One region of the Blastococcus brunescens genome, then DNA from elsewhere that is predicted to be linked to it. Evidence: riboswitches for the same ligand, from Rfam matches in the RefSeq annotation. Region 1 holds a riboswitch; the other holds the start of a gene.
The links. Region 1 has a riboswitch for S-adenosylmethionine ahead of U6N30_RS27805 (bifunctional o-acetylhomoserine/o-acetylserine sulfhydrylase). Riboswitches for the same ligand answer to the same signal wherever they lie in the genome.

Region 1 (9,364 bases):
CCGGCAGCTTCAACTCCCCGGCCCGGCCTCGGCGTGGACCGCCCCCGCTGCGACCTGGTCGCCGGGGAACCGATGACGCCGCTGCAGCACCTGCTGGTGATGACCGACGCGGCGAGCGGGATCTCCGCGGTCCTGGACTGGACCACCGCCACCTTCGCCAACGTCGACCTGCTGGTCTCCCTGCACCGGGCCCCTCGAGGCGAGTGGCTCGGCATGGACGCCGTCACGACCCTGGGCGGAAGCGGCGCGGCACAGTGCACCGCGGTCCTCTTCGACGCCGACGGGGCCATCGGCCGGTCCGCGCAGTCACTGTTCGTGGAGCCGCGCTGACGGTGTGGCGGGGAGCTGACCGACCGACCACAGTGGGAACGACGACGGATCGACCGACGGGAGCGGCATGGATGCACTGATCGAGCTGCGGGACTGGCTGTCCGGCCGCGGTCTCGAGGTCGTGCTCATCATCCTCGGCTCGGTGCTCCTGGCCCGGCTCGTGTCGTGGGCCGGGAGCCGGATCACCGACCGGATCGACGCCCGGTACACCGGCGGCGACGCGCTGGTCCGGACCGAGGCCGCCAAGCACCGGCACTCGCTCACCCAGGTGCTCACCTGGGCCGCCGTCGTCCTCATCTACTCGATCGCGGTGTTCTTCGTGCTCGACCGGCTCGGCGTGCCCATCACCGGCCTGGTGGCGCCCGCCACCGTGCTGGGCGTCGGGCTCGGGTTCGGCGCGCAGCGGATCGTCGGTGACGTGCTGGCCGGGTTCTTCATCATCACCGAGCGGCAGTACGGCTTCGGAGACGTCGTCGCCATCCAGGTCCTGGGTGGGATGGATCCCGCCACGGGCACCGTGGAGGACGTGACGCTGCGGATCACCCGGGTGCGCTCCGCCGACGGCGAGGTGGTCACCGTGCCCAACGGGCAGATCGTCAAGGTCATCAACCTGTCCCGCGACTGGGCACGCGCGGTCGTCGACGTCCCCATCCCGACCAGCGTCGACGTCAACCGGGCCAACGAGGTGCTGCGCGAGGTGGGCCGCGAGGCGTTCCGCGACCCGGGGCTGCGGCCACTGCTGCTCGACCCGCCCAGCGTGATGGGCGTGGAGAGCCTCGACCTGGAGCAGGTGAACGTCCGGATGGTGGCGCGCACGCTGCCCGGCAAGCAGTTCGAGGTCGGGCGTGACCTGCGCGCGCGCGTCGTGCAGGCCTTCCGCCAGCAGGGCATGAAGGTGTCGACGGCGCCCACCCTCGCGGCCGACGGCGACCGCGCGCAGGAGGACGACCAGTGACCGAGCTCGCGAGGTCGCCGAGAAGCAGAGCACCTCTGGGCACGTGGCCGACGAGCGCCAGCGAGGAGGACGACCAGTGACCGAGCTCGCGAGGTCGCCGAGAAGCAGAGCACCTCTGGGCACGTGGCCGACGAGCGCCAGCGAGGAGGACAGGTGACCGATCCCGACCGGCAGCCCACGGCCGAGCAGCCGACGGTGCAGCAGCCCGAGGTCAGCGCGGACACGACCACCGACCGGCCCGGCTCGCCGTGGTACCGGTCGGGGATCCCCGCGCACCTCGGTCGCGCCCGCACGTCGACCGTCGTCCTGAGCCTGCTGTTCCTGGCCATCGGGACGCTGTACCTCAACATCCGCCCCGATGCGCCGGGCCGGACGACGACGCCCGGGAGCAGCACGGAGCAGCCCGCGGAGACCACCGACGTCCCGGAGACGACGGCCCCGGAGACCACCGAGCCGGCACCGACCACGCGTACCGCGCCCACGACGGGCTCGACGACCGCCCCCACACGCACCCCCACCGGCACTCCCGGAGGGACGACGCCGGAGGAGACGTCGGAGCCGGACACCCCGGCGACCTCGGAGCCCGACGAGGAGACGGGGACCGGGACGGGCACAGGGACGGGGACGGGCACCGCGCCCGGCTGACCGCTCAGAACGAGGTGACGACGGCGATGCCCGGGGAGCGGCCGACCTCCCCGATGGCCGCGCCGGCCTCGCCGAGCGTCAGCTCGCGGGTGACCAGCCGCCCCGGGTCGAGCCGACCCACCGCGATGAGCTCCAGGAGCTCCGGATAGGCGTGGGCGGCCATGCCATGGCTGCCCAGCACCTGCAGCTCCAGGGCGATGACCCGCTCCATCGGCACCTCGGCCCGCCCTGACTCCGGCGGCAGCAGGCCCACCTGCACGTGCCGGCCGCGTGGGCGCAGGCTGCGGATCGAGTTCGCGCAGGTGAGCGGGGCACCGAGCGCATCGAGGGACAGGTGGGCGCCGCCGCCGGTCAGCCCGGCGACCGCCGCCGGGACGTCGGTGGCGCCGTCGACCGCGTGCTCGGCGCCCAGCTCCAGGGCGAGGCCGAGCGCGCCGGAGGAGGTGTCGATCGCGACGACGCGCGCACCGACGGCGACCGCGATCTGCACGGCCGAGAGCCCGACGCCGCCGCAGCCGTGCACCGCGACCCACTCCCCGCTCGCACCTTCCCGACCTGCACGACTGCGCGGAAGGAGGTGGCGTAGCGGCACCCCAGGGCTGCCGCGGTGGTCAGGTCGAGGTCGTCGGGGACGGCGACCAGGTTGACGTCGGCGGCGTCCAGGGCGACGAACTCGGCCAGCGAGCCCCAGTGGGTGAAGCCGGGCTGCGTCTGCCGGGCGCACACCTGCTGGTCGCCGGCCGCGCACTGGGCGCAGCGGCCGCAGGCGTTGACGAAGGGCACGGTGACCCGGTCGCCGACCCGCCACCGGCGGACCCCTCGCCGACCGCCTCGACGGTGCCGGCGAGCTCGTGCCCGGGTACGTGCGGCAGGACGACGCCGGCGTCGTGGCCCTGCCAGGCGTGCCAGTCGCTGCGGCAGATGCCGCTGGCGGCCACCCGGACGACCACACCGTGGGGAGCGGGTGCCGGCGCCGGCACCTCCCGCACCGACAGCGGACCACCGAAGGACTCGAAGAGCAGCGCGCGCACGGGCCCAGCCTGCCCGGTGCCTACGATCGGCCCGATGGAGACCCTCGCCGTCGCCGGGCGCTTCTGCGGCCCGCCGGGCACCGCCAACGGCGGCTACCTGGCCGGCCGGCTGGCGCCCCTGGTCGACTCCCCTGCGGTGAGCGTGCGGCTGCGTCGCCCGATCCCGCTGGACCCCTCGCCGCACCTGCTCGGGACGATCACCGTCCGACAGGACTCCCCGTCCGGCTGGACACCGACCATGTGATCCTCTCCTGGGTCATCGGCCGGGAGGGGCGCCGGACCACGGCGGCGTCGGCGCTGATCGGCCCCGACGGCGAGGTGTGCGCCCGGGCCCAGGCGCTCTGGTTCGCGATGCCACCGGCTGGGCCGGTTGTTTCACGTGAGACATCGGACTGACCACGTGGACGACCTCGACGCCCTCCGCCGGGCCTGCGACCGCGCCCTCACCTGGCACGGCCCGCAGAGCGCGGCCGAGCTGCTCGCGACCATCCCGCCCGACACCGTGACCGACCGCTACGGCGACGGCGGGGTCGTGGCCGAGCTCGAGGCGGAGGTGGCGGCGCTGCTCGGGCAACCGGCGGCGGTCCACCTGCCCAGCGGGGTCATGGCGCAGCAGTCGGCCCTCCGCGTGCACGCCGACCGCCGGGGCCGGCGCACCGTCGTCCTCCACCCCCAGAGCCACCTCACCCGGCACGAGGGCCAGGCGCTGGAACGGCTGCACGGTGTGGTCGGCCGCCCGGTGGGCGACCAGCACCGGCTGCTGCTGCGCGCCGACCTGGACGCCGTCGCCGAGTTCCCGGCGGCGCTGGTGGTCGAGCTGCCCCAGCGCGACCTCGGCGGGCAGCTGCCGCCCTGGGACGACCTGGTCGCCCAGGTCGCCTGGGCGCGGGACCGCGGCGCCGCCGCGCACCTGGACGGCGCGCGCCTGTGGGAGGCGGCCGTGGGGTACGGCCGCGCCCCGGCCGAGGTCGCGGCGCTGTTCGACACCACCTACGTCAGCTTCTACAAGGGCCTGGGCGCCCTTCCCGGGTGCTGCCTGGCCGGCCCGGCCGACGTCGTCGGCGAGGTCCGGGAGTGGCGGCAGCGGATGGGCGGCACGCTGTTCGGCCTGTGGCCCGGCGCGGCGTCGGCGCTGAGCTGCCTGCGCCGGCGGCTGCCACTGATGCCTGGCTACCTGGAGCGGGCCCGCGAGATCGCCACGGCGGTCCGGGACCTACCCGGGGTCACCGTCGTCCCCGACCCGCCGCAGACGCCGATGCTGCACCTGCTGCTGCGCACCGGTGCCGACGACTTCCGGGCGGCCGCCCACGCACTCGCCCAGGACGGGCTGTGGACCTGGGAGCGGTCGATGACGACGGGCGACCCGGCCGTGCGGCGGGTCGAGCTCGCGGTCGGCGACGCCACCATGGCGCTGACCGTGCCGGAGATCCGGAACGCGATCGCGACGCTCGCCGGCTGACCGGCGGGGGCCCGCGTGCAGGTCAGGGCCGCGGCGGCCTACCATCGCAGACGGCTCACGAGAGGCAGCGACAAGCACCTGGCTGGCTGCCCGGCAACCTCAACTCCGTCTGAGGTGCTCCAGGGAAGAGCCGGCCGGACGACGACCGTCGCCCGGCAAGGACGGAGCTCCTGCGCGCCGCGGGATCTCCCGCGAGCGACAGGAGACGGCGCATGACCGACCCGCAGAGCTGGAGCTTCGAGACCCGGCAGATCCACGCCGGCACGAGCCCCGACCCCACGACCGGCGCCCGCGCGCTGCCGATCTACGCGACCACGGCCTACCAGTTCCGCGACAGCCAGCACGCCGCAGACCTCTTCGCGCTGGCCGAGATGGGCAACATCTACACGCGGATCATGAACCCGACGCAGGACGCGCTGGAGCAGCGCGTGGCCTCCCTCGAGGGTGGTGTCGCCGCGCTGGCCGTGGCGAGCGGGCAGTCCGCGACCACGCTGGCGATCCTCAACATCGCCGAGGCCGGTGACCACGTCGTCGCCTCGGCCTCGCTGTACGGCGGCACGTACAACCTGCTGCACCACTCGCTGCCCAAGCTCGGCGTCACGGTCTCCTTCGTGGAGAACCCGGACGACCCGGACAACTGGCAGTCGCTGGTGCGGGACAACACCAAGGCCTTCTTCGGCGAGACCATCGGCAACCCGAAGGGCGACATCCTCGACATCGAGAAGGTCGCCGCGGTCGCGCACCGCAACGGCGTCCCACTGATCGTGGACAACACGATCGCCACGCCGTTCCTCATCCGGCCCTTCGAGTCCGGCGCCGACGTCGTCGTCCACTCGGCAACCAAGTACCTCGGCGGGCACGGCACGGCGATCGCCGGCCTGATCGTGGACGGCGGGTCGTTCGACTGGACCGGTGGCAGGTTCCCCGGCTTCACCACGCCCGACCCGACCTACAACGGGGTGGTCTACGCCGATCTCGGCGCGCCGGCCTACGCGCTCAAGGCCCGGGTGCAGCTGCTGCGCGACCTCGGCCCGGCCATCTCGCCGTTCAACGCGTTCCTCGTCGTCCAGGGCATCGAGACGCTGTCGCTGCGCATGGAGCGGCACATCCAGAACACGCTGACGGTGGCCGAGTTCCTGGAGGCCCACGACGAGGTGGACCGGGTGAACTACCCCGGTCTGCCGAGCTCGCCGTGGCACGCGGCCCAGCAGAGGTACGCCCCGAAGGGCGCCGGTGCCGTGCTGACGTTCGAGCTGCACGGCGGTCGCGACGCCGGGCAGAGGTTCGTCGAGGCGCTGGAGCTGCACAGCCACGTGGCCAACATCGGCGACGTCCGCAGCCTGGTCATCCACCCGGCCTCGACGACGCACTCCCAGCTGACCGCCGAGGAGCAGCTGACCACCGGCGTGACGCCGGGCCTCGTGCGCCTGGCCGTCGGCCTGGAGGGCATCGAGGACATCCTCGCCGACCTCGAGGCCGGTTTCCGCGCCGCGAAGACCGCCTGACGTGGGCGGGTGGGTCGAGGGGATCCGGTCGGCGACCGGGTCTTCCTCGACCTGCCCGCGTTCGCTCCCGAGCGCGGCGGCGAGCTCCCGCGGTGCGCGTCGCCTACGAGACGTGGGGGACGCTCGCGCCGGACGGCTCGAACGCCGTGCTCGTCGAGCACGCGCTGACCGGTGACAGCCACGTCGTCGGGATGACCGCCCCGGGGCACCCCACCCCCGGCTGGTGGCAGGGGCTGATCGGGCCCGGTGCACCGCTGGACACCGACCGGCACTTCGTCGTCTGCGCCAACGTGCTGGGCGGCTGCCAGGGGACGACGGGACCGTCGTCCCTCGACCCCGACGGCGTGCGCTGGGGCTCCCGCTTCCCCGAGGTGACCGTCGGCGACCAGGTGCGGGTGGAGGCGGCCCTGGCCGACGCGCTCGGCGTCGACCGCTGGGGCTGCGTGGTCGGCGGCTCGATGGGCGGCATGCGGGCCCTGGAGTGGGCGGTGGCGATGCCCGACCGGGTGGCCACGCTGTTCTTCCTGGCGTCGGGCGCGGTGGCCACCGCCGACCAGATCGGCACCCAGACCACCCAGCAGGCCGCCGTCCGCGCCGATCCGCGCTGGGCCGGCGGCGACTACGACCACGCCGATCCGCCGGTCGACGGTCTGGGGTGGCCCGTCGCATCGCCCACCTGACCTACCGCAGCGCCCTCGAGCTGGAGGAGCGCTTCGGCACGGCGGTGCAGGCGGACGGCCGGTTTGCCGTCGCCTCGTACCTGGACCACCACGCGGACAAGCTGAGCCGCCGTTTCGACGCCGGGAGCTACGTGCTGCTCACCGAGGCGATGAACAGCTGGGACGTCGGCCGGGGGCGGGGCGGCGTGGCGGCGGCCCTGTCCCGGGTGACCGCGCGCTCGGTGGTCGCGGGCGTGGACAGCGACCGGCTCTATCCGATCGGGCTGCAGCAGCAGGTGGCCGACGGTCTCGGCGTCCCGCTGCAGGTGATCTCCTCGCCGTACGGGCACGACGGGTTCCTCATCGAGACCGCCGCCGTCGGCAAGCTCCTCCGCGACTTGCTCGCCGGATGACCGACGAGTGCGACGAACTCGTGGTGCTCAGCGGCTGATGGCCACGAGTTCGTCGCACTCGGCGCACTCGATAGCGTCGGGCGCATGACCTACGACGTCGCCGCGGTACGCGCGCAGTTCCCCGCGCTGAGGGCCGGCACCGCCCACTTCGACGGTCCCGGCGGGACGCAGGTCCCCGAGCCGGTCGCCCGCGCGGTCGCCGACACCCTCACCTCGCCGATCGCCAACCGCGGCCAGGTCACCGCGGCGGAGCGGAACGCCGACGAGATCGTCGTGGGCGCCCGCGCCGCGCTGGCCGATCTCCTCGGCGCCGATCCGCGGGGCATCGTGTTCGGCCGCAGCGCCACGGAGCTCACCTTCGCCGCGGCCCGGGCGCTGGCCGCGGGCTGGGGACCCGGCGACGAGGTCGTCGTCTCCCGGCTCGACCACGACGCCAACGTGCGGCCCTGGGTGATCGCGGCCGAGGGGCCGGGGCGACGGTGCGCTGGGCGCCGTTCGACCCGGCGACCGGCGAGCTCACCATCGACGACGTCGCCGAGGTGCTCACCGACCGCACCGCGCTGGTCGCCGTCACCGGGGCGTCGAACCTCATCGGCACCCGCCCACCGGTGGCCGGGATCGCCGAGCGGGTGCACGCCGCCGGCGCGCTGCTCGCCGTCGACGGCGTCCACCTGACCGCGCACGCGCCGGTGGACGTCGGCGCCCTCGGTGCGGACCTCTACACCTGCTCGCCCTACAAGTTCCTCGGCCCGCACTGCGGGGTCCTCGCCGCCGCCCCGGCCCTGCTGGAGACGCTGCGCCCGGGCAAGCTCCTGCCCTCGTCCGACGACGTCCCCGAGCGCTTCGAGCTGGGCACCCTGCCCTACGAGCTCATGGCCGGGACGACGGCGGCGATCGACTTCCTGGCGGACCTCTCACCCACGGGCGGGACGCGGCGCGAGCGGCTGGTGGCGGCCATGACCGCCCTCGAGGAGTACGAGGACGGGCTGCGGGAGCACCTCGAGGCCGAGCTGGCGGCGCTGCCCGGCGTCCGCCTGTGGTCCCGGGCCGCGCACCGGACCCCCACGCTGCTGCTCACCTTCGACGGACGGGACGCCGCCGACGCCTACCGCTTCCTGGCCGGGCGCGGCGTCAACGCCCCGGCCGGCTCCTTCTACGCGATCGAGGCCAGCCGCTGGCTCGACCTCGGCGACACCGGCGGCCTGCGGGTCGGGCTTGCGCCCTACACCGACGCCGACGACGTCGACCGGCTCGTCACCGGCCTGCGGGAGTGGTTGGCGACCTGACGCCAGCGGCCGCCCTGCAGGGCGGCGCCGCGAGCGAGCGGTGGAGGCAGGCGGTCCGCTCAGGCGAGCGCGTCGCCGGGCACCATGCCGGCCGGCGGCAGGGGGCGCCGGACGACCGGGCGCACCTTGCGCGCCTCGGGCAGCCGCTCGTAGTAGGCCGCCGCGTTGCCGCGGATGTGCAGCAGGTCGTCGTCGTTGGCCTCGCGCACCACCTTCGCCGGTACGCCGGCGATCACCGACCAGGGCGGGAACTGCTTGCCCTGGGTGACGACGGCACCGGCGGCCACGATCGAGCCCGAGCCGATGTGCGCACCGTTCATGACGACGCTGCCCATGCCCACGAGCACCTCGTCGTCGATCCGGGCGCCGTGCAGGACCACGTTGTGGCCGACGGTCACGTTCCGCCCGACCACGAGCGGGAACCCGGGGTCGGAGTGCAGCGTGCAGCCGTCCTGCACGTTGGAACCCTCGCCGATCTCGATGGTCTCGTGGTCGGCGCGGGCGACGGCGCCATACCAGATGCTGGCGCGGGGCCCGAGGGTCACGGCACCCACGACGACCGCGGTCGGCGCCACGAAGGCGTCGTCGTCGATCTTCGGGGCGCCGAAGGGCAGTTCCGCGATGTAGTTGTCGGCCACGCCGTCCTCCTGCTGGTCCACGAGCCGATCTCGTGACAGGTCCTGCTTACCGCACGCAGCGGCTCGGAGAGCGGTCAGATCCCGTCCGGTGTGAACACGTCCTCGATCCGGCAGTCGAACAAGGCGGCGATCCGGAACGCCAGCGGGAGGCTGGGATCGAACCGGCCCTTCTCGAGCGAGATGACGGTCTGCCGGGAAACGCCCAGTTCGTCGGCCAACCGGCCCTGTGACCAGCCCCGCCCCTGCCGCCGCGCAGCCAGGTCGTTGCGCACTCAGGCGTCTCGTCGGCGCAGCACCGTGAAGCGCGCGGCGACGTCGGCGAAGGCGAGCACGATCAGAGCCGTCAGGACGTCGAGCGCATCGATGCGCAGACCGGTGACCGCGAGTGCGGTCGCGCCCAGGCCCGCGACGACGACCAGGTCGAGGAAGGCGCCGGCAGCACT
Region 2 (9,364 bases), 1.0 Mb from region 1:
GCCTCGAGCGCGACGCGCACGATGTTGGCACCGGTCGCCTCGTCACCCTCGAGCTCGAGCTTGTCGAACGCGACGGCCGTGGCCTGCGCGAGAGCGACGCCACCACCGGCGACGATGCCCTCCTCGACGGCGGCCTTGGCGTTGCGCACCGCGTCCTCGATGCGGTGCTTGCGCTCCTTGAGCTCGACCTCGGTCGCGGCACCGGCCTTGATGACGGCGACGCCACCGGCGAGCTTGGCCAGACGCTCCTGGAGCTTCTCGCGGTCGTAGTCGGAGTCCGACTTCTCGATCTCGGCGCGGATCTGGTTGACGCGACCCTGGATCTGGTCGGCGTCACCCGCACCCTCGATGATCGTCGTCTCGTCCTTGGTGGTGACGAACTTGCGCGCGCGGCCCAGCAGGGACATGTCGGCGTTGTCGAGCTTGAGGCCGACCTCCTCGCTGATGACCTGGCCACCGGTGAGGATGGCGATGTCGGCCAGCATGGCCTTGCGGCGGTCACCGAAGCCGGGCGCCTTGACGGCGACGGACTTGAAGGTGCCACGGATCTTGTTGACCACCAGGGTCGCGAGGGCCTCGCCCTCGACGTCCTCGGCGATGATGGCCAGCGGCTTGCCCGACTGCATGACCTTCTCCAGCAGCGGCAGCAGGTCCTTGACCGTGCTGATCTTGCCGTTGACGACCAGGATGTACGGGTCGTCGAGCACGGTCTCCATGCGCTCGGAGTCGGTGACGAAGTACGCCGACAGGTGACCCTTGTCGAAGCGCATGCCCTCGGTGAGCTCGAGCTCGAGGCCGAAGGTGTTGCTCTCCTCGACGGTGATGACACCTTCCTTGCCGACCTTGTCCATCGCCTCGGCGATGAGCTCGCCGATGGCGGGGTCAGCGGCGGAGATCGAGGCGGTGGCGGCGATCTGCTCCTTGGTCTCGACGTCCTTGGCGGTCGAGAGGAGGTACTCGCTGACGGCCTCGACGGCCTTCTCGATGCCCTTCTTGAGGGCCATCGGGTTCGCGCCGGCGGCGACGTTGCGCAGACCCTCGCGCACGAGCGCCTGGGCCAGCACGGTGGCGGTGGTGGTGCCGTCACCCGCGACGTCATCGGTCTTCTTCGCGACCTCCTTGACGAGCTCGGCCCCGATCTTCTCGTACGGGTCCTCGAGCTCGATCTCCTTGGCGATGCTCACACCATCGTTGGTGATGGTGGGGGCGCCCCACTTCTTCTCGAGTACGACGTTGCGGCCCTTGGGGCCGAGCGTCACCTTCACGGCGTCGGCGAGGGTGTTCATGCCCCGCTCGAGGCCACGGCGCGCCTCTTCGTCGAACGCGATCATCTTGGCCATGTGGTGATGTCCTCCATGCATTGATCGCTGCACGGCCGGGTTGGTGCCCGCGACGGACGACACCGGGTGACGCGGACTCCCTTGCGTCCACGCGCCGGCGCCTCACCGTTCCGACCTGATTGGCACTCAGGAGCCCCGAGTGCCAGAAACGAGTCTGGCACTCGACCCCTGCGAGTGCAAGAACGGGGTTCCCCGGCTGCTGTTCCCCGGCCGACCACCGCCGTCCCGGCACCCGAGGCATAGGTACCTATACGTGCGTCTCACGACCCAGAACGCACGCATAGGTACCTATGCCTCGGGTTTCCGCGGGGCGGCGCCGGCTACGTGCCCAGAACGCACCGAGGCCCGGCCCCAGAGGGGACCGGGCCTCGGCGAGGTGCAGGCTCAGGCCGCGGTGACCTGGTCGGCCTGCGGGCCCTTGGCGCCCTGGACGACCTCGAAGTTGACCCGCTGGCCCTCTTCGAGGCTCTTGTACCCGTCCATCTGGATGGCCGAGTAGTGGACGAAGACGTCCTGGCCGCCGTCGACGGCGATGAAGCCGAAACCCTTCTCGGCGTTGAACCACTTCACGGTGCCCTGTGCCACGTGTGCTCCCACGTTCGTGCGTGCGGACGGCCCCTCTGGATCGGGGGACCGGGTCTAGCTCTTCCGCCCGCTGGTCACGAACATGGAACTGGAACCGCGCGAGAAGCTACATCAGGTAATGCCTGGTAGCGGTACATCGACGCACCACCGTTACCCGGATCGGGCGACGTGCCGGCCCGCCCACCGTCAGCCGATGAGACCGGCCGCCCGCAGCGACTTCAGCGACGGCTCGACGCGGTGGGTGGGGCCGACGACCGGCTCGAGCGGGTCGAGGGTCTTGAGGCCCTCCCCGTGTTGAGCACGACCGTCTCCTTGGCCGGGTCCAGCCGTCCGTCCTCCACGAGCTGGCGCAGCACCGCCACCGTGACGCCGCCGGCCGTCTCGGCGAAGACGCCGGTGGTACGGGCGAGGTCACGGATGCCCTGCACGATCGCGTCGTCCCCCACCCGGCCGACCGAGCCGCCGGTCCGGCGGATGGCGTCGAGCGCGTAGGGACCGTCTGCGGGGTTGCCGATGTTCAGCGACTTGGCGATGCCGGTCGGCTTCACCGGCTTGACGACGTCCCAGCCGTTGTCGAAGGCGGTGGCGATCGGGTCGCAGCCGGCCGACTGGGCCCCGAAGATCGTCCACTCGGTCGCCTCGACGATGCCCGCCGCGGTGAGCTCGCGGAACGCCTTGTCCACCTTGGTCAGCAGCGAGCCCGACGCCATGGGGATGACCACCTGGGCCGGGATCCGCCAGCCGAGCTGCTCGGCGATCTCGTAGCCCATCGTCTTGGAGCCCTCGGCGTAGTACGGCCGCACGTTCTGGTTGACGAACGCGGTGTCCTCGAACTCGTCGGTCTCGGCGAGCTCGCTGGTCAGCCGGTTGACGTCGTCGTAGGAGCCGTCGACGGCGACCAGCGTCTGGCCGTAGACCGCCGACTGCACGACCTTGCCCGGCTCCAGGTCGCTCGGGATGAACACGAAGGACGGGATGCCGACCCGGGCGGCGTGCGCGGCGACCGAGTTGGCCAGGTTGCCGGTGGAAGCAGCGGCGATCTTCCGGTAGCCCAGGCCCTTGGCGGCGGTGGCCGCGAGGCTCACCACGCGGTCCTTGAAGGAGTGCGTCGGGTTGGCGGAGTCGTCCTTGACCCACAGGCCACCGGTGATGCCGAGCTCGGCGGCGAGCCGGTCGGCGCGCACCAGCGGGGTCAGCCCCGGGTCGAGCGAGACGCGGTCGGCCGGGTCCTGGCCGACGGGCAGCAGGCCGGCGTAGCGCCAGATGTTCTGCGGGCCGGCCTCGATCTGCTCGCGGGTGACCGCCTTCATGAGCTCGGGGTCGTAGTCGACCTCCAGCGGGCCGAAGCACTCCGCGCAGGCGTGCTCGGCGATCAGCCCGAAGGTGGCCCCGCAGTTGCGGCACACCAGGCCGCGGGCGGGACAGGGCGGGACCGGGCCGCGAGCGTGGACATCGGCCTGGACCGAACCGGGAGCGGTCAGAGTCATGCGACGACTACCTCCTCATCTTCCCCGCACCGGGCCGTCGAGCCGTGCGGGACGGAATTGGCACCTTCCGCTGCGCATGCGCAGGCGGCGGTTGCCGGGGCTTCGTCGGGCCGTGTCCCTCTGCCCCTCTGGATGAGTGGAACGCCGAGAACTGTACCCAGTCCGGCAGGCGATCCGGTGCACGGTCAGGATGTGAGATGTGACCGCCCGCATCGTCTACACCGATCTCGACGGCACGATGGTCGGCCCGCGGGGGTCGTTCTGGCACACCGCCGGCCGCGAGCTCACCGCCGAGCCTGCGACCGCGCTGCTGGAGCTGCACCGCGCCGGCGTCCCATTGGTGCTGGTCAGCGGCCGGACGTTCGAGCAGGTCATCGAGGCGGCGCGGATCTTCGCCGCCGACGGCGCCATCGCCGAACTGGGCGCGACGATCGCCTGGGACGCCGGCCGGGGCACCCACCAGCTGACCGGGGAGCTCCCCGCCGAGCACGCCGGCCGCACCCCCATGGACGTGATGGCCGAGCTGGGCGTCGTGGAGAAGCTGATCGCCGAGAACCCGGGCCGGCTGGAGTGGCACGCGCCCTGGCACGCGACGCACTCCACCGACGCCCTGCTCCGAGGGCGGGTCGACCCTCTCGCGGTCGACGCCTGGCTGGCCGAGCAGGGCGCTGGCTGGCTGACGCTCAAGGACAACGGCGCGATCCCGGCGACGTCGCGGTTCGGCCTGGACGACGACCCGCTGCCGCCGCGGGTCTTCCACCTCATGCCGCGCGGCATCTCCAAGGGTGCGGCCATCGCCTGGGACCTCGAGCGGCGTGGCATCTCCCCGCCGACGCCGTCGCGATCGGCGACAGCGTCAGCGACCTGGACATGGCACCAGCGGTCGGCCGGCTGTTCATCACCGCGAACGGCGCGGCCGTCGACGGCATGACCGGCCTCCTCGAGACCGTCCCGAACGCCACCGTGACCGACGCCGCGATGGGCGAGGGCTGGGCCCAGGCCGTGCTCGCCGGCCTGTAGCTATGACATTGCGACCCTCCGGGCCGCACCGCGTCCAGGTGCCGTCCCCAGTCGCGTTGAGCCGTTGCGTCACGCCTGCGCGGACCCCTCCGGGGCCCACTCGCCGTGACAAAGCCTCTCGCTACGAGGTCACGTCCCGTCTCGAGAAGTGGCGGAAGGCCAGCGCGGTGAAGATCGCCGCGTAGACCAGCGACTGGATCACCCCGCGGAACATGTCGCCCGAGTCGACCGGCGTCTGCAGCAGGTCGGTCCAGGCGAACTCCTCCGCCGTCGGGAACCAGTCGCGGATCGCGCCCAGCTGCTCGACCTGGTCGAGGATCGCGAACACGAACATCGTGAACACCGCACCGCCGACCGCCGCCAGCGGTGCGTCGGTGATCGTGGAGAACCAGAAGGCCAGCGACCCGACGACGAGCAGGTGGACGGCGAGGTACCCGAGCATCCCGGCCAGCCGGAGCATCCCCTCGCCCTGGCCGAGGGTGACGCCGACCGGCGTCCGGATGTCGTCGAAGCCGAAGGCGATGCCGCCGGCGACCACAGCCACCACGGCCAGCACGAGCAGCGCCCCGACCGACTGCACCAGCGCCGCGTAGAACTTCTGCCGGAGCAGCCGCGCGCGGGGAACCGGCGTCGCCAGGGCGTAGCGCAGCGACCCCCACTGGGCCTCGCTGGCCACCGTGTCGCCGAAGCACAGCGCGTACACGACCACCAGGAAGAAGCCGGTGGTCGCGAACAGCACGAACAGCGTGAAGTTCAGGCCGCTGGACGTCGCGACGTCGACCAGGTTGATGCGGTTGTTCTCTGCCGCCTCCTCGCTGGCGCCCAGCTGCAGCGCCGCGATGAGGATCAGCGGGAGCGCGACCATCAGCGCGAAGATGCCGAGGGTGCGGCGGCGCTTGAACTGACGGCGCAGCTCGACCGAGAGCCGCAGCGTCCGCTCGGGCCGGTAGCCGGCGACGGCGCCCGTCGGCTGCACGTGGTCGGTGTCCGTTCCTCGACTCCGGCCTCGTTCCGCTCCTCGATCGCCGGCGCTCGGTGCGAGGCTCGCTCGGCCGTCGTTCTCGGTCGTGGTCATCAGTTCTCCCCTACCAGGGCCAGGAAGGCGTCCTCGAGGCGACGGCGCGGCGTGAACTCGTCGACCTCGATGCCGGCCCCCACCAGCGCCTGCAGCGCAGCGGCCCGGCTGTAGCCGTCCAGGTCGGCGACCAGCCCTCGTCGGTGCGCCCGGCGGTGACCCCGGGCAGGCTCTCCAGGACGGTGATCGCCCGGTCGGTGTCGGCGTCGTCGACCAGTCCGACGGAGACGGCGCCGCCGGTGCCGACGATCTCCTCGACGGTGCCCTGCGCGATCTTCTGCCCCTTGGCCATGACGACCACGTGGCTGCAGGTCTGCTCGATCTCGCTGAGCAGGTGGCTGGACACGATCACCGTCCGGCCCGTCGCGGCGTAGGACCGCAGGACCTCGCGCATGGCGTGGATCTGCGGCGGGTCCAGCCCGTTGGTCGGCTCGTCGAGGACCAGCAGATCGGGCAGGCCGAGCATCGCCTGGGCGATCGCCACCCGCTGCCGCATGCCCTGGCTGTAGCGGCGCACCGGCCGGTCGAGGGCGGCGCCCAGGCCGGCCACCTCGACCGCCTCCTCCATGTGCGCGTCCTCCGCCGGGCGTCCGGTCGCCGCCCAGTAGAGCCGCAGGTTGTCCCGGCCCGACAGGTGCGGCTGCAGGCCGGTGCCCTCGACGAACGAACCCAGCCGGGAGAGCACCGGGGCGCCGGGGCCGGCCGCGTGCCCGAAGATGCTGATCCGCCCTCCGTGGGCCGGATCAGCCCCATGAGCATCCGCAGCGACGTGGTCTTGCCGGCTCCGTTCGGGCCGAGCAGGCCCAGCACCTGCCCGCGACGGACCTCGAAGGAGAGGTCCCGCACAGCGACGAAGCCGTCCTTGTAGGCCTTCGTCACGCCCTCGAAGCGCAGCGGCACCTCCTCGCCGTCCGGTTCGACGTGCGAGACCTGGCGCCGCCGGTGGCGGCCCCACAGCATCGCGGCGGCCCAGCCGAGGACGCCGAGGCCGGCCAGCACCGCCAGCAGCACCCACCAGCGCGACGTGCCGCCCTCGGCCAGCGTCCGACCGTCCACCTGCGGGACGGCGAGGGTCGTGCCGTCGGCGAGAGCGACGGAGTAGACGGCGGACTCGGCCGGGAGCGCGAACGCCTGGTCGGTGGACGAGACCACCAGCCGCATGGTGTGGCCGGCCTCGAAGCGGTGCACGATCCCCGGCAGCGTCACCTGCACCGGTGTCGGGCTGGTGGGGTCGGCGGACAGGCCGGTCAGCGCCAGCGGGGCCACCAGTCCGGCCGGCAGGACCGTGGACCCGCCGGGGCCGACGTCGTAGAGCTTGGCGAAGAGGGTCGCCGTACCGCCCGGCGCGGCCACGGCGAGCTCCACGGTCGGTGCGCCGACCACCTCCACGGCCGCGTCGAGCGGCTCGCTCTCGAAGGCGGCGAACTGCCCGGGGATCTCCAGCGTGGTGCCGCCCAGGGCCGAGGTCAGGGCGCCGAGCCCCGGAACGGTGGTCAGGGCCGCAGGGGTGCCCCCGGGCGGGGTGACGACGGGCTGGGTCGAGCCACGGAGCGCGACGTCCCGGCGCTCGGCGTCGTCGGCTCCGTCCAGGCCCGGATAGGCGTCGGCGACGACCACCTGGTTGCCGCCCTGCACCCGACCGAGGCCGGTGCCGCCCAGGCCGGTCGGCGCGGGGTATTCGAACCCGGTGCCCGGATCGGGGCCCTGTCCGCGCAGGTGGAAGTCGAACCAGCCGGCGACCTGCTCGCGGAGGTCGGCGGTGACCCGGTCCGACGCCGACGAGTCGTGCCCGCCCGCGAACCAGACGACCTTGACCGGGGTGTCGTTGGCGGCGATCCCCGGGCATTGGCATCGGCCTGGCCGAGCCCGAAGAGGGAGTCCTGGGTGCCCTGGAGGAGCAGGGTGGGCGCCTCGATGCGGTCCAGGACGCCGGCCGGGCTGCTGCGGTCGAGGACCGCGGCGATCTCCGGCGTGAGCGTCCCGGTGGCCGCAGCCGTCTGGTACGCCGCGCAGATGTCAGCGCGGAAGCGACCACAGGTGAGGGCCCGCTCCGCGGCCGCGGGGTCCAGCGACGACAGGTCGGGCAGCTGCGGTCGGGCGGCGGCCGGTCCCCCGTCGCCGTTCTCCGCGGCCGCGCCGTTCTCCGCGTCCCCGCCGACCGCGCCGCCCAGGGCGTCGAGGAGCCCCCGGTGGGCACCGAGCCCACGCCGAAGAACAGACCCGACCACAACCGCTTGTAGACGCCGGCGTCGTCGGCCTGGGGCGTGGCGGCGACGGTCGTGCCGTCCGCCGCACCGGTCTGTGAGGGGAAGAGCGCCGCGGTCAGGGAGTGCCAGGTGATCTGCGGCGCGATCGCGTCGATCCGGTCGTCGTACGCGGCGCCGAGCAGTGCCGCGCCCCCGCCGTACGAGCCGCCGGCGACCCCCACACGCGGGTCGCCGTCGGCGTCGAGCTCGACCTCGTCCCGCTCGGCGAGCAGGTCGACCAGCGTGGACAGGTCGGCGATCTCGTACCGCGGGTCGTTGAGCCCGATCTGCCCGGTGCTGTCGCCGAACCCCGCGCCGAGTAGGTGAGGACGACGTACCCGCGCTCGGCGAGGTCCTGCGCGTCGTCGGCCACCGACCGCTTGCTGCCCCCGAAGCCGTGCGCGAGCACGACGGCGGGCGCCGGCTCCCCGCCTGCGGGGAGGTAGAGCGTGGTGTCCAGCTCGACGGCGTCCTGGCCGCTGCCCGAGGGCACCCGGCTCTCCTCGGTGCGCACCTCCTCCGCGGCGGCGGCGGCGGCGGGAGGGGCCAGCAGGAGCAGACCGCTGGAGAGCAGCAGGGAAGCCAGGACTGCGGACGTTCCACGGGCGCCGGAGCGCGGGCGGGGACGCACGAGCCCGCGGAGGGGCGCACGAAGCGGCCAACGGTCGGCGAACGGTTCGTGTTCCGGTCCGTGCCGATCCGTTGCCAGGAGCGGCGGTCAGCCCCTCCCGGGACGACCGATCAGGGCTGCCAGTCGCCCGTCGTGACGACGACGAGACCCGGGGCCTGGACGTCGGCCGGGAGCTCGAAGAAGCGCACCGTCGGGCCCTGGAGCTGCGGGAACATCTCGATCAGCTGGGTCGCGGCGACCCGCTGGTTCTCGTCCCCCTCGGTGAAGAACACCGTGCTGGCGGCCACGTCGTCGGCCAGGTAGGCACCGACGGCCGGGGTCTCCCAGCCGCCACCCGCGATCGCACCGGAGACCTTGGCGGCGAGACCGTTGATGTCGGTGGAGTTGAGCACCGTGACCGGGACGCGCACCGGGGCGGCAGCGACCGGCGCGACCTCGATGGGGTCGGCCGGCAGCTCGGGCAGCGCGTCGACGTCCGGCACGACCGGCGCCGAGGCGCTGGGGTTCGCGGGCGACTGCGTCGCCGCCTCCTCGGTCCGCGGAGAAAGGAAGGTGTAGACACCGAGCACGGCCAGGGCCACCACGGTCATGGCCAGCAGGGCCGTGAGCACCCGGCGGGGCCTGCGCGGCTCGTCCTCCTCGAGGACGGCGACGGCGGAACCCTTGCGGCCTTCGGCCTTGCGCCGGACGGCGTCGGCCGCCTGGCGCTCGGCCCGCATCGCGGCGCGGCCACCGACCGGGCCGGTACCCGGGCCACGGACGGGAGCGGGCCCGCCGTCGAGGTCGAGGTCGTCCGCTGCGTCGACGGGTCCGCGCGCCGAGCGGCGCCGGCGGACCGACCGCTCCGGGATCGCGGTGGTGCCGGGCGCGGAAGGCGCCTCGGCCAGCAGCTCCGGATCGGCGGCGAACACGCTGTCACCGCTGCGAGAGGGCTTGGTCCAGTCACCGTAGGCCGGAGCCGAGGAGCCGGACGGCGTCGT

Region 2: another riboswitch for S-adenosylmethionine. It lies ahead of thrC (threonine synthase); the one in region 1 lies ahead of U6N30_RS27805 (bifunctional o-acetylhomoserine/o-acetylserine sulfhydrylase).

The regions. Positions count from the first base shown of each region.
Region 1 covers NZ_CP141261.1:4,129,190-4,138,553, forward strand. Annotated here, with positions in the region: gene U6N30_RS27765 (thioesterase family protein) at 73-330, shown strand; gene U6N30_RS27770 (mechanosensitive ion channel family protein) at 398-1,285, shown strand; gene U6N30_RS27775 (Rv3103c transmembrane domain-containing protein) at 1,439-1,930, shown strand; gene U6N30_RS27780 (zinc-binding dehydrogenase) at 1,935-2,453, opposite strand; partial or broken gene U6N30_RS34740 (alcohol dehydrogenase catalytic domain-containing protein) at 2,618-3,042, opposite strand; gene U6N30_RS27795 (hypothetical protein) at 2,996-3,205, shown strand; gene U6N30_RS27800 (threonine aldolase family protein) at 3,362-4,420, shown strand; SAM riboswitch class IV at 4,474-4,588, shown strand; gene U6N30_RS27805 (bifunctional o-acetylhomoserine/o-acetylserine sulfhydrylase) at 4,633-5,925, shown strand; gene U6N30_RS27810 (homoserine O-acetyltransferase family protein) at 6,018-6,605, shown strand; gene U6N30_RS27815 (homoserine O-acetyltransferase family protein) at 6,581-6,997, shown strand; partial or broken gene U6N30_RS27820 (aminotransferase class V-fold PLP-dependent enzyme) at 7,082-7,402, shown strand; gene U6N30_RS27825 (aminotransferase class V-fold PLP-dependent enzyme) at 7,477-8,283, shown strand; gene U6N30_RS27830 (gamma carbonic anhydrase family protein) at 8,343-8,942, opposite strand; gene U6N30_RS27835 (helix-turn-helix transcriptional regulator) at 8,996-9,193, opposite strand; gene U6N30_RS27840 (hypothetical protein) at 9,194-9,364, opposite strand, start outside.
Region 2 covers NZ_CP141261.1:257,756-267,119, reverse strand. Annotated here, with positions in the region: gene groL (chaperonin GroEL) at 1-1,340, opposite strand, end outside; gene U6N30_RS01925 (cold-shock protein) at 1,725-1,925, opposite strand; gene thrC (threonine synthase) at 2,144-3,412, opposite strand; SAM riboswitch class I at 3,425-3,551, opposite strand; gene U6N30_RS01915 (HAD family hydrolase) at 3,612-4,343, shown strand; gene U6N30_RS01910 (ABC transporter permease) at 4,554-5,507, opposite strand; gene U6N30_RS01905 (ABC transporter ATP-binding protein) at 5,518-6,192, opposite strand; partial or broken gene U6N30_RS01900 (CocE/NonD family hydrolase C-terminal non-catalytic domain-containing protein) at 6,288-6,890, opposite strand; gene U6N30_RS01895 (hypothetical protein) at 7,001-7,735, opposite strand; partial or broken gene U6N30_RS01890 (alpha/beta hydrolase) at 7,846-8,246, opposite strand; gene U6N30_RS01885 (LytR C-terminal domain-containing protein) at 8,495-9,364, opposite strand, start outside.